DNA from 4 places in the Enterobacter sp. Taxon_2 genome. Region 2 is predicted to be linked to each of the others. Evidence: predicted binding sites of a transcription regulator. Region 2 holds the regulator's gene; each other region holds the start of a gene.

Region 1 (3,656 bases), 2.0 Mb from region 2:
CTTCCGTGGTTCCGGCAAAGCTCCAGTCCACGAACGGATAGTCGGCGTCCTGCTTGAACATATCCCAGGAAATTAAGCCGCTGGAATCGATGAAGTGGGTTTCAAGGTTGGTATGCTCGGCCACTTCTTCGTCGTCAAACGTTGGCGGCGTAAACACGTCGAGATCTTTCAGGCTACGGCCCTGCAGCAGCTCGGTAACGGTACGCTCCAGCGCCACGCCGAAGTCCGGGTGCGCGCCGAAGGAGGCGAAGCAGGTGCCGTTGGTTGGGTTAAACAGCACGACGCAGATGACCGGGTACTTACCGCCCAGAGAGCCGTCATAGGCAAAGATTGGGAAACCTTCTGCTTCCAGCTTGGCGATGGACTCCACTACGCCCGGGTAGCGTGCCAGCACGTCTGCCGGAATTTCAGGCAGGCTGATGGATTCAGCGATGATGCGGTTTTTGATGTGACGTTCAAAGACTTCAGACAGACCCTGCACGCGCGCTTCATTGCGGGTATTACCGGCGGACATACCGTTGGACACATACAGGTTGCCGACGATGTTCATCGGGATATAGACGGTCTGCTCGTCAGACTGACGGGTAAACGGCAGGGCGCAGATACCGCGATCCTCGTTACCGGACTGCAGATCGATCAGCATGCTGGCGGTCAGTTCGTTGTCCGGATCGTAGAAGGCACGCAGGCGAGCGTCGAGAATACCTTTCGGCAGTTCGTCATCTTCGGTCAACGGGAACCATTTTTCATTTGGATAGTGAACGAACGGGCCGTTAGCGATGGTCTCGCCCAGCCAGAAGTCAGCGAAGAAATAGTTGGTGGACAGACGCTCAAAATACTCACCCAGCGCAGAGGCCAGTGCCGCTTTTTTTGTCGCGCCTTTACCGTTGGTAAAGCACAGGGCACACTCTTTGTCGCGAATATGCACGGACCAGACATGAGGCACCGGATTGAGCCAGGAGGCTTCTTCGATGTTAAAACCCAGGTCGGTCAGTTTCTGCTGGAAGCGAGCGATGGAATCTTCCAGGGCGGCGTCTTTGCCGGGGATAAACGTTTGAGTCATGGCGGTCACTTTTATCGTACGTAAAGCGCGCAATGATACGGGTTTTGCGTGACGGGTGCTATCTTCGGCGAAAATAAATGGCTGGACTATGCTTAGTGGCAGTAACTGACTGTTAAGGCATAGAAAAATGAAAGCATTTGATCTCCAGCGGATGGCGTTTGATAAAGTTCCTCCTGAATTTCTGGGCGAAGTGGCGCTGCGCAGCCTGTATACCTTCGTACTTGTCTTCCTGTTTCTTAAAATCACCGGTCGTCGCGGCGTAAGGCAGATGTCGCTCTTTGAGGTGTTGATTATTCTGACGCTGGGTTCCGCGGCGGGGGACGTCGCCTTCTATGATGATGTGCCGATGGTGCCGGTGTTTATCGTTTTTGTCTCACTGGCGCTACTTTACCGTCTTGTCATGTGGCTGATGTCGAAAAGTGAAAAGCTGGAAGATCTGCTTGAAGGGAAGCCGGTCGTTATCGTCGAGGACGGACAGCTGGCCTGGGAAAATGTACAAAGCGCCAATATGACCGAGTTTGAGTTCTTTATGGAGCTACGCCTGAACAGCGTTGAACAGCTCGGGCAGGTGCGTCTGGCGATCATGGAAACCAACGGGCAGATCAGCGTTTATTACTATTCTGACGACGAGGTGAAGCCGGGACTGTGTATCCTGCCGGATATGCTGGTCGAGCGTTTCAGAACCGTACCTGAGTCAGGCGAGTATGCCTGCGTGAGATGTAGCCATGTCGTCGCGATGCAGCCGGGGGATCGTCAATTATGCCCCCGCTGTGCAAATCCGGAATGGACGAAGGTTAGCCGGGCCAAACGCATCACCTGACAGCCATTTTGTCGGTTTTGTCTTAACGAGGCGGCAGATTGTTTTGTGTGACGTGGGGCACATTTCACGGGTCATAAGTTTTAGACATTGCGGCGCGTGTCACTGAATGATAAAACCGATATCCACAGTTATAACTTATGGCTTTTAGCGTGGTGAGGGGAAATGGCTCAAGTCTTTAATTTCAGTTCAGGTCCGGCAATGTTACCGGCAGACGTGCTTAAACAGGCTCAACAGGAACTTTGTGACTGGAACGGTCTCGGTACGTCGGTGATGGAAATCAGCCACCGGGGTAAAGAGTTTATTCAGGTGGCAGAAGAGGCAGAAAAGGATTTTCGCGATCTGCTGAATATTCCCTCGAACTACAAAGTATTGTTCTGTCACGGCGGTGGACGCGGCCAGTTTGCGGGTATTCCGCTGAATATCCTCGGTGACAAAACGACGGCTGACTACGTTGATGCGGGTTACTGGGCAGCAAGCGCCATTAAAGAAGCGTATAAATACTGCACGCCGAATGTGATCGACGCCAAAGTGACCGTTGACGGTCTCCGCGCTGTGAAGCCAATGCGCGAGTGGCAGCTTTCTGATAATGCAGCGTATCTGCACTACTGCCCGAACGAAACCATTGACGGGATTGCCATCGACGAGACGCCAGACTTCGGCAGCGATGTCGTGGTTGCCGCCGACTTCTCCTCCAGCATTCTGTCTGCCCCAATTGATGTCAGCCGCTACGGCGTTATCTATGCGGGCGCGCAGAAAAATATCGGTCCGGCCGGTTTGACTATCGTCGTCGTGCGTGAAGATCTGCTGGGTAAAGCACATAAATCCTGCCCGTCGATTCTTGATTACACCGTGCTGAACGACAACGATTCTATGTTCAACACCCCACCGACGTTTGCCTGGTACCTCTCCGGCCTGGTCTTCAAATGGCTGAAGCAAAACGGCGGCGTGGCGCAGATGGACAAAGTAAATCAGCAGAAAGCTGAACTGCTGTATGGCGTGATCGACAAGAGCGATTTCTACCGCAACGATGTAGCGAACGCTAACCGTTCCCGCATGAACGTACCGTTCCAGCTGGCGGACAGCAACCTGGACAAAGTGTTCCTGGAAGAGTCCTTCGCGGCAGGTCTGCATGCGCTCAAAGGTCACCGTGTCGTTGGCGGCATGCGTGCCTCCATCTATAACGCGATGCCGCTGGAAGGCGTTAAAGCCCTGACGGATTTCATGATCGACTTCGAACGTCGTCACGGTTAATTTGCTGTTTTTCACCCCCGCAGCGCCCCTGCGGGGTTTTTATTATGTTGAGTTGAGAGTTTAGTTTTCATGGAATCCCTGACGTTACAACCTATCGCGCGGGTAGATGGCACCATTAATCTGCCTGGTTCAAAAAGTGTCTCGAACCGCGCTCTGCTGCTGGCAGCTCTGGCAAACGGCACCACCGTCCTTACAAACCTGCTGGACAGCGATGACGTGCGCCATATGCTCAATGCGCTGAAAGCGTTGGGCGTTCATTACACTCTCTCCGACGATCGTACCCGCTGCGAAGTGACCGGCAACGGCGGCGCGCTGCGCTCGGGTGAAGAGCTTGAGCTTTTTCTGGGTAACGCGGGTACCGCGATGCGTCCGCTGGCGGCGGCCCTGTGCCTGGGAAGCAACAATATTGTGCTGACCGGCGAGCCGCGCATGAAAGAGCGCCCGATTGGTCACCTGGTGGATGCCCTGCGTCAGGGCGGCGCGCAGATTGACTATCTGGAGCAGGAAAACTATCCGCCACTGCGT
Region 2 (3,656 bases):
GCTGGAACAAACCTTTATAGAGTACGGTCAGAGCGGCAAAGGGCAGTCCCGCAAGTATCTGCATACCTATGATGAAGCCGTTCCCTGGAATCAGGTACCGGGGACGTTCACCCCGTGGCAACCGCTGCCGGAACCCACCGACGTACTGTTTTACGAAGGATTGCACGGTGGCGTGGTCACCCCTCAACACGACGTGGCGCGCCACGTGGATCTGCTGGTCGGCGTGGTCCCTATCGTTAACCTGGAGTGGATCCAGAAGCTGACGCGCGACATGAGCGAGCGCGGCCATTCACGAGAGGCGGTGATGGACTCGGTGGTGCGCTCCATGGAAGATTACATCAACTTCCTGACGCCGCAGTTCTCCCGTACCCATATTAACTTCCAGCGGGTGCCGACGGTGGACACCTCCAACCCGTTTGCCGCCAAAAGCATCCCGTCTCTGGATGAGAGCTTTGTGGTGATCCATTTCCGCAATCTCGAAGGCATTGATTACCCCTGGCTACTGGCCATGCTGCAGGGCTCGTTTATTTCGCACATGAATACGTTAGTCGTGCCGGGCGGAAAAATGGGGCTGGCGATGGAGCTCATCATGACGCCGCTGGTGGAGCGACTGATGGAGGGGAAGCAGATTGCGTGAGTTGTTTTGCCCGGTGGCGCTGCGCTTACCGGGCCTACGGTCATGCTTTAGTAGGGCGGGTCAGCGAAGCGCCACCCGCCAAAAGATTAAGCCTCGATCACTTCATACGAATGCGTGATTTTTACCGCTTTCTCCAGCATTAACGCCACAGAGCAGTACTTCTCCGCAGACAGGTCCACCGCACGCGAGACCGCTGCGTCTTTCAACTCTTTACCGGTGACCACAAAGTGCAGATTAATATGGGTGAACAAGCGTGGCGCCTCTTCGCGACGTTCTGACGTGAGTTTAACCTCACAATCCGTCACGTCATGACGACCTTTTTGCAGAATCGACACCACGTCAATGGCGCTGCATCCCCCTGCCGCCATCAGCACCATTTCCATTGGGCTTGGCGCTTTATCGCCGGAGTTACCGTCCATCAAAATCTGGTGTCCTGACGCGGACTCGCCCAGGAACGTTAAACCTTCAACCCATTTCACGCGCGCTTGCATATTCTTAAACTCCAACGTTGCATTTTTGGTGACAGATTACGCGTGCGTTACATTTCTCGCAATGGAAGGCGACCTGCATCATGCTGAAGCGAGACACCAGGAGACACGCGGCGAAAGCTATGCTAAAACACTCTGGATGCTACAGTAATACATTGACGTTACACATGTATGCAGAGGACATCAAACTTTACTGGCTGCGAAACGTTACGGTAGCCGACTTCCCAGGGTATGGGTAAGAATTCGATTGCAACCCCAGAGTCCGGATGCATCTGATGACTCTGGTGACAGCTTATAACAGAGGATAACAGCGCATGGTGCTTGGCAAACCGCAAACAGACCCGACTCTCGAATGGTTCTTGTCTCATTGCCACATTCATAAGTACCCATCAAAGAGCACGCTGATTCACCAGGGTGAAAAAGCGGAAACGTTGTATTACATCGTTAAAGGCTCGGTGGCAGTGCTGATCAAAGATGAAGAAGGGAAAGAGATGATCCTTTCTTATCTGAACCAGGGCGATTTCATCGGTGAACTGGGCCTGTTTGAAGAGGGCCAGGAACGTAGCGCCTGGGTTCGTGCAAAGACAGCATGTGAAGTGGCTGAAATTTCTTACAAGAAGTTCCGTCAGCTGATTCAGGTTAACCCTGACATCCTGATGCGTCTTTCTTCCCAGATGGCGCGCCGTCTGCAGGTCACCTCAGAGAAAGTGGGCAACCTCGCCTTCCTGGACGTGACTGGCCGTATCGCACAGACCCTGCTGAACCTGGCGAAACAGCCAGACGCCATGACCCACCCGGACGGCATGCAAATTAAAATTACCCGTCAGGAAATTGGTCAGATCGTCGGTTGCTCCCGTGAAACAGTGGGCCGTATCCTGAAAATGCTGGAAGATCAAAACCTGATCTCTGCCCACGGTAAAACCATCGTGGTTTACGGAACGCGTTAATTCCGCTTAAACGGCGTGCCATCGCAAGGTGTCACGCCGTTTTTGTCTCTACTCTCCATGTGGCGCAGGCTGATCTATCACCCGGAAGTTAACTACGCACTGCGACAAACGCTGGTGTTGTGTCTTCCCGTGGCCATAGGCCTGATCCTCGGACATCTTCAGCAAGGTCTGCTGTTTTCCCTCGTGCCTGCCTGCTGCAACATCGCCGGTCTGGACACGCCGCATAAGCGCTTTTTCAAACGCCTGATTATCGGCGGCTGCCTGTTTGCGGGCTGTAGCCTCGCCGTACAGCTGTTACTGGCTCGTGATATCCCGCTGCCGCTGATCCTGACCGTGCTGGCGATGACCCTCGGCGTCACGGCGGAAATCAGTTCGCTGCACGCCCGCCTGCTTCCCGCGTCGCTGATTGCGGCCATCTTCACGCTGAGCCTCGCCGGGAATATGCCGGTGTGGGAGCCGCTGCTGATCTACGCCCTGGGGACATTATGGTACGGCCTGTTTAACTGGTTCTGGTTCTGGCTGTGGCGGGAGCAGCCGCTGCGTGAATCCCTGAGCCTGCTCTATGTGCAGCTTGCGGATTACTGCGAAGCCAAATACACCCTGCTGACCCAGCATACCGATCCGGAAAAATCCTTACCGCCCCTGCTGACGCGCCAGCAGAAGGTGGTGGATCTGATAAGCCAGTGCTATCAGCAGCTGCATATGCTCGCCGCCAACAAGAACCACGAGTACAAACGGCTGCTGCGCACCTTCCAGGTCGGGCTGGATCTGCAGGAGCATATCTCCGTGAGCCTGCACCACCCGCAGGAGGTGCAAAAGCTGGTCGAGCGCAGCCACGCCGAAGCGGTGATCCGCTGGAACGCGCAGACGGTGTCCGCACGCCTGCGCGTTCTGGCCGATGATATTCTCTATCACCGCTACCCGACGCGCTTTAACATGGACAAACAGCTGGGCGCGCTGGAGAAAATCGCTCGTCAGCATCCGGATAACCCCGTCGGCCAGTTTGCCGCCTGGCACTTCAGCCGTATCGCCCGCGTGTTGCGCACGCAGCGCCCGCTTTATCCCCGCGACCTGATGGCGGATAAGCAGAAACGGCTGCCGCTATTGCCCGCGCTCAAAAGCTATCTTTCTCTTAAATCGTCCGCCCTGCGCAACGCCGCACGAATTAGCGTGATGCTCAGTACCGCCAGCCTGATGGGCATGGCGCTGCATCTGCCGAAACCCTACTGGATATTAATGACCGTGCTGTTTGTCACTCAGAACGGCTACGGCGCCACGCGGGTGCGTATTCTGCATCGGGCGGGCGGCACCATGGCCGGGCTGATCATCGCGGGCGTGACGCTGCACTTCCACGTGCCGGAAGGCTATACCCTGGCAGGCATGCTGGCGATCACGCTGGTAAGCTACCTGATTATCCGCAAAAACTACGGCTGGGCGATGGTGGGCTTTACGGTGACGGCGGTATATACCCTGCAGCTGCTCACGCTCAATGGCGAACAGTTTATTGTCGCCAGGCTGATTGATACCCTGATCGGCTGCCTGATTGCTTTTGGCGGCATGGTCTGGCTGTGGCCGCAGTGGCAA
Region 3 (3,656 bases), 2.2 Mb from region 2:
GAGCCGGGCCTGGTGGGTGGCACCGAGTTTTCCAACGTGCGTTTCAAAGGCGATGACGTGAAAGCAGACAAAACCTATGAAAACGCGAACGCCCTGACGCCGGAAGATGTCACCGAAACGGTCTGGTGGGTGGCGACGCTGCCAAAACACGTCAACATCAATACCGTAGAAATGATGCCAGTCAGCCAGAGTTTTGCCGGACTTAGCGTCCATCGTGGCTAAATCTACCCTTCCCGGCCTGCGGGCCGGGTCTGTTTCGGATTATAAAAGAATGGTAGTATGTTCGGGCTAACTCTCTGAGAAATGACAACTCATGGCCGCTGAATCGCAACTCAATCCCACCCAGCCCGTAAACCAGCAAATCTATCGCATTTTGCGACGTGATATTGTCCATTGTCTGATCCCACCGGGAACGCCGCTTTCAGAAAAAGAGGTCTCCGTGCGGTTTGACGTTTCCCGTCAGCCGGTGCGTGAAGCGTTTATTAAGCTTGCGGAAAACGGTCTGATTCAGATCCGCCCGCAGCGCGGCAGCTACGTGAACAAAATTTCACTCTCTCAGGTGCGCAACGGCTGTTTCGTTCGCCAGGCCATTGAGTGCGCGGTGGCGCGCCGTGCCGCAACGCTCATCAACGACAACCAGTGTTACCTGCTGGAGCAGAACCTGCATCAGCAGCGGATTGCGATTGACCGTAAGCAGCTGAATGACTTCTTCCAGCTTGATGATGAATTCCACCAGAAACTGGCGCAGATAGCCGATTGCCAGCTTGCCTGGGACACCATCGAGAACATCAAGGCCACCATTGACCGCGTGCGCTACATGAGCCTCGATCACGTCTCCCCGCCGGAAATGTTGCTCCGACAGCATCATGATATTTTCAGCGCGCTGGAAAAACGCGATGCGGACGCTGTGGAAAAAGCGATGACGCTGCATCTGCAGGAAATCAGCGAATCCGTGCAGTTGATTCGTCAGGAAAATAGCGAGTGGTTTAGCGAAGAGTAATTTTACGCCGCCCCCTTTCGGACGCGGCGATGGGTTTAGCGAACGACTAACACCGGAATTGTGGCGTAGCGCAGGATAGATTCCGCATTTGATCCCAGCAGATGGGTGGTGATGCCCGGATTTTTCGACCCGATGACAATCACGTCATATTCCCCTTCCTTGCTCAGCCTGATAATTTCATCGCGGACGTTGCCAAAGCGAACCAGGGTGTCAATTTTCTCCGGCGAGATATCGAACAGTCTTTTTAACGCGTTCATTTTCTTCCCGGATTCTTCAGTCATATATTCTTCGAACTTTTTAATATCGGCGTTAAATCCGCGCAGCAGGGACCGACTGCTGGCCGGCAGAATATTGACCAGGGTAATCGAGGCGCCCTCTGCCTTTGCAAGGTTTGCCGCGTGGCGAACCGCTTTGTCGCTCAAATCCATTTCAAACACATCAACAGGCATCAAAATCTTCTTATACATAAGCCTGACTCCTTATTCCAATGAAAGGGTTATTTCCTGTACCCAGAATGGCACCGGGAATATAAACCAACCCTCAACGCTTCCCTTTCGAAACTATCAATTAATGAAAATAACGGTCTGCTTTGTAAATTGCTGTCGTGAACCGTCAGTGCCCAACACAATAAAGAAAAAAGTGTGAGTTTGATCAAAAACAAAAACATGTGATGCAGACAGGCGTATTTATATGCTCCGTGAACGGCAACCCTGAAATAGCGCCGTAACGAACAGGTTAGAGAGGAGAAAATACCATGATGACATACGACCGTAACCGCAATGCAATCACCACCGGCAGCCGCGTCATGATTAGCGGCACGGGCAAAACTGGCGTGATTAAAGCGATCCACAGCGACGGGCTGGATGCCGCGCAGGTGCGCCGCAGCAAAACGGTTGAAGTGGAAGGATGCGAAGGTAAGTTCGAGCCGATTGAGCTGATTCGCCTGGGGATGCACTAAGCTGTGCGCAGACATGCCGCCGCGAACGGCGGCATGTGCTGAATTACCGTTGAGAGACGTATTGGGCCATGGTCGCTTTCGCGCCCTGTTGCAGCAGCGTCCGGTACGCGGTCATCACCGCATCAACAAAGACGGCTTCACGCGGTAACTCTTTGCCGAAGATGGCTTCGATGCCGAGCAGCGCCTTGACCCGGCTTTCCCCTTCCGCACTGCCCTTCACCGCCGCCTGAATCACCGCCAGCTGCGGATCGCTCACGTCAATAGCGTTACCCTGCTCGTCCACGCCGCCGACATAGCGCATCCACCCTGCCACGCCCAGCGCCAGAAGTGGGAAAGGTTTCTGATGCACCAGGTGCCAGCGCACGGAATCCAGCATACGCTGTGGGAGCTTCTGGCTGCCGTCCATCGCAATTTGCCAGGTCCGATGGCGCAGGGCCGGGTTGCTGTAGCGGGCAATCAGGAGATCGGCATAACGACCTAAATCAACGCCTTTGACCTTCAGCGTAGGCGCCTGCTCGTCAAGCATCAGCGCGTGCGCGGCGAGGCGGTAGTTCTTATCTTCCATACAGTCGTTGATATGCTGGTATCCAGCCAGATAGCCCAGATACGCCAGGAACGAGTGGCTGCCGTTGAGCATGCGCAGCTTCATCTCTTCAAACGGGATCACGTCCGACACCAGCTCGGCGCCAGCTTTTTCCCATTCCGGACGGCCCGCAACAAAGTTATCTTCGATCACCCACTGACGGAACGGTTCACAGGCTACTGCCGCCGGATCGCGAACGCCGGTCAGCCGTTCAATTTTATCCAGCGTTTCGGGGGTGACCGCGGGCACGATGCGATCCACCATGGTTGACGGGAAGGTGACGTTAGCCTCGATCCAGTCCGCCAGCTCACCGTCTACCGCACGGGCATACGCGCAGGTGACATTGCGCATCACGTGGCCGTTCTCCGGCATGTTGTCACAGGACATCACGCTAAACGCCGGCAGACCCGCCGCTTTGCGACGCGCCAGCGCTTCCACGATTACACCCGGCGCAGATTTCGGCTGGTGCGGGTTTTGCAGGTCGGCGACGATAAACGGGTGATCGAGCATCAGTTGCCCGGTCGCCGGTGAGTGGCAGTAGCCTTTCTCGGTGATGGTCAGCGAGACAATCGCCACCTGCGGTTCACACAGCGCTGCCAGCACCGTCTCCAGCCCGTCTACCTGCGCATGGAGGGCCTTTTTGACCACGCCCACCACGCGGGAGGTCCACGCATCGGCAGACATCTCCGCCACGGTATAGAGATTATCCTGCGCGTTCAGATCGGCAATCTGCTGCTCGCCGCCAATCAGGTTAACCTCACAGTAACCCCAGTCGCTGCCGTGATCAGCGGCGAGGATATCGGCATACACTGCCTGATGCGCCCGGTGAAATGCGCCAAAGCCTAAATGAACGATGCGTGCTTTAAGGCTGTCGCGATCGTACTGAGGCAGCGTCGCGTTGGCCTGTAATAAGGTATTTTCCATGATTAAGACTCGTTAATTAGAAAGCTGTGGTTCGCTGCCGCTCCTTCTGAAGCGGCTGCGCCTGCTGACTACACCAACTAGAATGGTAGTTGGGGTAAAAAAATAACTGCCATCAACCATACTGATACTGACGTTTGAGATTTTGATTTATATTAACTTTTGCTCATGTGGTGTGACATAAATATAAAGTT
Region 4 (3,656 bases), 200 kb from region 2:
GTGGTGTTGGTTTAAGGTTTTTTACCCTCTCCCCTGGGGGAGAGGGCTGGGTGACGGGAAGTCACGTCACCGGTGCCGGGTTAAACACCGCCAGCTGATTATGCAATCCCCACTGATCCGAAAAGGTTTTCTTCCGTCCGCTGGCGACATCCAGAATGAAGTGGAACAGTTTCCAGCCCACGTCCTCAATACTCTCTTCTCCGGTGGCGATAGTGCCCGCGTTGATATCCATTAAGTCATACCAGCGGTTTGCCAGCTCGGTGCGGGTCGCCATCTTAATCACCGGCACCGCCATCAGGCCGTACGGCGTGCCGCGCCCGGTGGTAAAGACCTGTACCGTAATGCCGGATGCCACCTGCTGCGTGCCGCAGACAAAATCGCTGGCCGGCGTTGCCGCGTAAATCAGGCCGCGTTTCGTCGGGCGCTGGCCCGGAGAGAGCACTTCTGCAATGGCGCTCTGACCGGATTTGGCAATGGAGCCAAGGGCTTTTTCCACCACGTTCGCCAGGCCGCCTTTTTTGTTCCCCGGAGACGGGTTGGCGCTGCGGTCGGTTTTGCCCATATCGAGATAGCTATCGTACCAGGCCATCTCCTCAAGCAGGCGCTTGCCGACCTCTTCATTAACGGCGCGTGGCGTAAGCAGATGGATGGCGTCACGCACTTCGGTCACCTCGGAGAACATCACCGTGGCGCCGCAGCGAACAAGCAGATCGGACGCATAGCCTACCGCCGGGTTGGCCGTCACGCCGGAGAAGGCATCGCTGCCGCCGCATTGGGTGCCCACGACCAGTTCCGAGGCCGGACACGTTTCGCGCTGGCGGCGGTTGAGTTTGTCCAGATGTCGCTCTGCCACCTGCAGAATGTCATCGACCATTGAGCGGAAACCAATGTGGCGTTCGTCCTGCAGGCGCACGATGCTGGCCTCGTCTGCCGGGATGGCTTTGACATCCTCAGTACCCTGCAGCAGGCGTTCTGGCTGCAATTTTTCACAGCCGAGGCCGATGACCATCACCTCGCCGCCAAAGTTCGGGTTGAGGGCGATATTGTGGATGGTCCGGATAGGCACCACGGCAGCGGGCGCGTTAATCGCCACGCCGCAGCCGTAGAGGTGGTTCAGGCCCACCACACCGTCGACGTTCGGGTATTTTGGCAGCAGATCGCGTTCGATGATTTTCACCACGTAATCCACTACGCCCGCCACGCAGTGCACGCTGGTGGTAATACCGAGCAGATTTTTGGTGCCGACGCTGCCGTCCGCATTGCGGTAGCCTTCGAAGGTATAGCCCTCCAGCGGAGGAAGCGGTTCCGGCACGCGGGTTGCCAGCGGAAGCGTGTTCAGCGGCGGCGCTTCTGGAAGTGCCACCAGCGACTCCTCAACCCAGCTACCCTGTGGTATAGCGCGAACGGCATAGCCGATGACTTCACCGTAACGTACGATTTCGCTATTAGCAGGGATATCCACCAGGGCGACTTTATGTCCCTGTGGAATATGCTCAATCAGTTCCAGCCCGTCCGGGAATCGAGTGCCCGCTTTTAAGCCATTGTCGTTGACAATAATCGCCACATTATCGATGTCGTGTACTTTGATATAAAACGCCGTCGGCGATGCCTGTCGAATTTCAATGTCGGCCATTGTTCACTATTCTCCAGCAAAGTGTCTGATAATAAATTCAGCCAATTTTCTAATGGTAGAAATAAATACGCGGCTTTCAGAAATAAAGCATGTCAGCATAGGGGATATTAAAATGTGATCTCGATCGCTCCCGAACCCGTAATCCTTGATTCTGTGCATTAGCGCCCAGTGCTTTGTGCATATGCAAAAATTTTTATCAAAATATGCCGTAATACCTGAGCATTAAAACAATGTGCGGTCGCGGATGGCGTCTTATACTGAATGACGATTTTATCACGCCAGAATACGTCAGAATAATAAATATCATGCTGACACGGTGTCTGAATGAATAAATAAAATGACGCTGGAAAAGGCTGCGGAATAAAAAGGTAAATACGATGAGTAACGATATCTTCCCGAATAAATTTAAAGCGGCCCTCGCGGCGCACCAGATTCAGATTGGCTGTTGGTCCGCGCTGGCAAACCCAATCAGCACCGAAGTGCTGGGCCTGGCCGGTTTCGACTGGCTGGTGCTGGACGGCGAACATGCGCCGAACGATATCAGCACGTTTATTCCGCAGCTGATGGCGCTGAAAGGCATCCACAGCGCCCCGGTGGTGCGTGTACCCACCAACGAGCCGGTGATTATCAAGCGTCTGCTGGATATCGGCTTCTACAACTTTCTGATCCCGTTTGTGGAGACGGAAGAACAAGCGGCGCTGGCCGTTGCGTCAACGCGCTACCCCCCGGAAGGGATCCGCGGCGTCTCCGTTTCGCACCGCGCCAATATGTTTGGCATCGTGCCGGACTATTTCGCGCAGTCCAACAGCAACATCACCATTCTGGTTCAGATCGAGAGCCAGCAGGGCGTTGATAACGTCGACGCGATTGCCGCCACAAACGGCGTGGACGGTATCTTCGTCGGCCCAAGCGATCTGGCTGCCGCCTTTGGCCATCTGGGCAACGCCAGCCACCCTGACGTACAGCGCGCGATCCAGCACATCTTTGCCCGCGCCAAAGCACACGGCAAACCGTGCGGCATTCTGGCGCCGGTTGAGGCGGACGCCCGTCGCTATCTGGAGTGGGGAGCCACGTTTGTTGCCGTCGGCAGCGACCTCGGCGTATTCCGCTCGGCCACGCAGAAATTAGCGGACGCTTTTAAAAAATAACCATCATTGAGGATACAGATTATGACGCTGAAAGTGGGTTTTATTGGCCTGGGGATCATGGGTAAACCAATGAGTAAGAACCTCATCAAAGCGGGTTACTCGCTGGTGGTATCCGATCATAATCCACAGGCCGTGGCGGAGGTGATGGCGGCGGGCGCAGAAACGGCCACGACAGCCAAAGCGATTGCTGAGCAGTGCGACGTCATCATCACCATGCTGCCAAACTCACCGCATGTTAAAGAGGTTGCGCTGGGTGAAAACGGCATTATCGACGGCGCGAAGCCGGGCCTGGTGCTGATTGATATGAGCTCTATTGCGCCGCTCGCAAGTCGTGAAATCAGCGAGGCGCTAAAAGCAAAGGGCGTCGATATGCTGGACGCGCCGGTCAGCGGCGGTGAGCCGAAAGCGATAGACGGTACGCTGTCGGTGATGGTCGGCGGCGATAAAGCTATTTTCGATAAATTTTACGACCTGATGAAAGCGATGGCGGGCTCCGTGGTGCATACCGGGGATATCGGGGCGGGTAACGTGACCAAGCTGGCAAACCAGGTGATTGTGGCGCTGAACATTGCCGCCATGTCCGAAGCGCTGACGCTGGCAACCAAAGCGGGCGTCAACCCGGACCTGGTCTATCAGGCCATTCGCGGTGGTCTGGCGGGCAGTACCGTACTGGAGGCCAAAGCGCCGATGGTCATGGATCGTAATTTCAAACCCGGTTTCCGCATCGACCTGCATATCAAAGATCTGGCCAACGCGCTGGATACGTCTCACGGCGTGGGGGCGCAGCTGCCGCTGACCGCGGCGGTCATGGAGATGATGCAGGCGCTGCGTGCCGATGGCCTGGGCACGGCCGATCACAGCGCAATTGCATGCTA

The links. The regulator CRP, encoded in region 2, controls carbon source genes, mostly activating them, when cyclic AMP is high. The targets are predictions, from matches to a motif close to ATGTGANNNNNNTCACAT.
Region 1: the regulator CRP is predicted to act here: its motif matches at 1,926-1,943, upstream of serC (3-phosphoserine/phosphohydroxythreonine transaminase).
Region 3: the regulator CRP is predicted to act here: its motif matches at 1,640-1,657, upstream of ydfZ (putative selenium delivery protein YdfZ).
Region 4: the regulator CRP is predicted to act here: its motif matches at 1,746-1,763, upstream of garD (galactarate dehydratase).

The regions. Positions count from the first base shown of each region.
Region 1 is NZ_CM178024.1:1,562,401-1,566,056, forward strand. It holds gene ycaO (30S ribosomal protein S12 methylthiotransferase accessory factor YcaO) at 1-1,060, opposite strand, end outside; gene AC4IC4_RS07280 (DUF421 domain-containing protein) at 1,188-1,880, shown strand; gene serC (3-phosphoserine/phosphohydroxythreonine transaminase) at 2,043-3,131, shown strand; gene aroA (3-phosphoshikimate 1-carboxyvinyltransferase) at 3,201-3,656, shown strand, end outside.
Region 2 is NZ_CM178024.1:4,421,402-4,425,057, forward strand. It holds gene AC4IC4_RS21125 (phosphoribulokinase) at 1-637, shown strand, start outside; gene AC4IC4_RS21130 (OsmC family protein) at 724-1,128, opposite strand; gene crp (cAMP-activated global transcriptional regulator CRP) at 1,440-2,072, shown strand; gene AC4IC4_RS21140 (YccS/YhfK family putative transporter) at 2,130-3,656, shown strand, end outside.
Region 3 is NZ_CM178024.1:2,204,751-2,208,406, reverse strand. It holds gene ydfG (bifunctional NADP-dependent 3-hydroxy acid dehydrogenase/3-hydroxypropionate dehydrogenase YdfG) at 1-222, shown strand, start outside; gene AC4IC4_RS10495 (GntR family transcriptional regulator) at 314-1,000, shown strand; gene AC4IC4_RS10490 (universal stress protein) at 1,036-1,467, opposite strand; gene ydfZ (putative selenium delivery protein YdfZ) at 1,755-1,958, shown strand; gene AC4IC4_RS10480 (mannitol dehydrogenase family protein) at 2,002-3,465, opposite strand.
Region 4 is NZ_CM178024.1:4,217,084-4,220,739, reverse strand. It holds gene AC4IC4_RS20035 (DeoR family transcriptional regulator) at 1-15, shown strand, start outside; gene garD (galactarate dehydratase) at 62-1,633, opposite strand; gene garL (2-dehydro-3-deoxyglucarate aldolase) at 2,011-2,781, shown strand; gene garR (2-hydroxy-3-oxopropionate reductase) at 2,803-3,656, shown strand, end outside.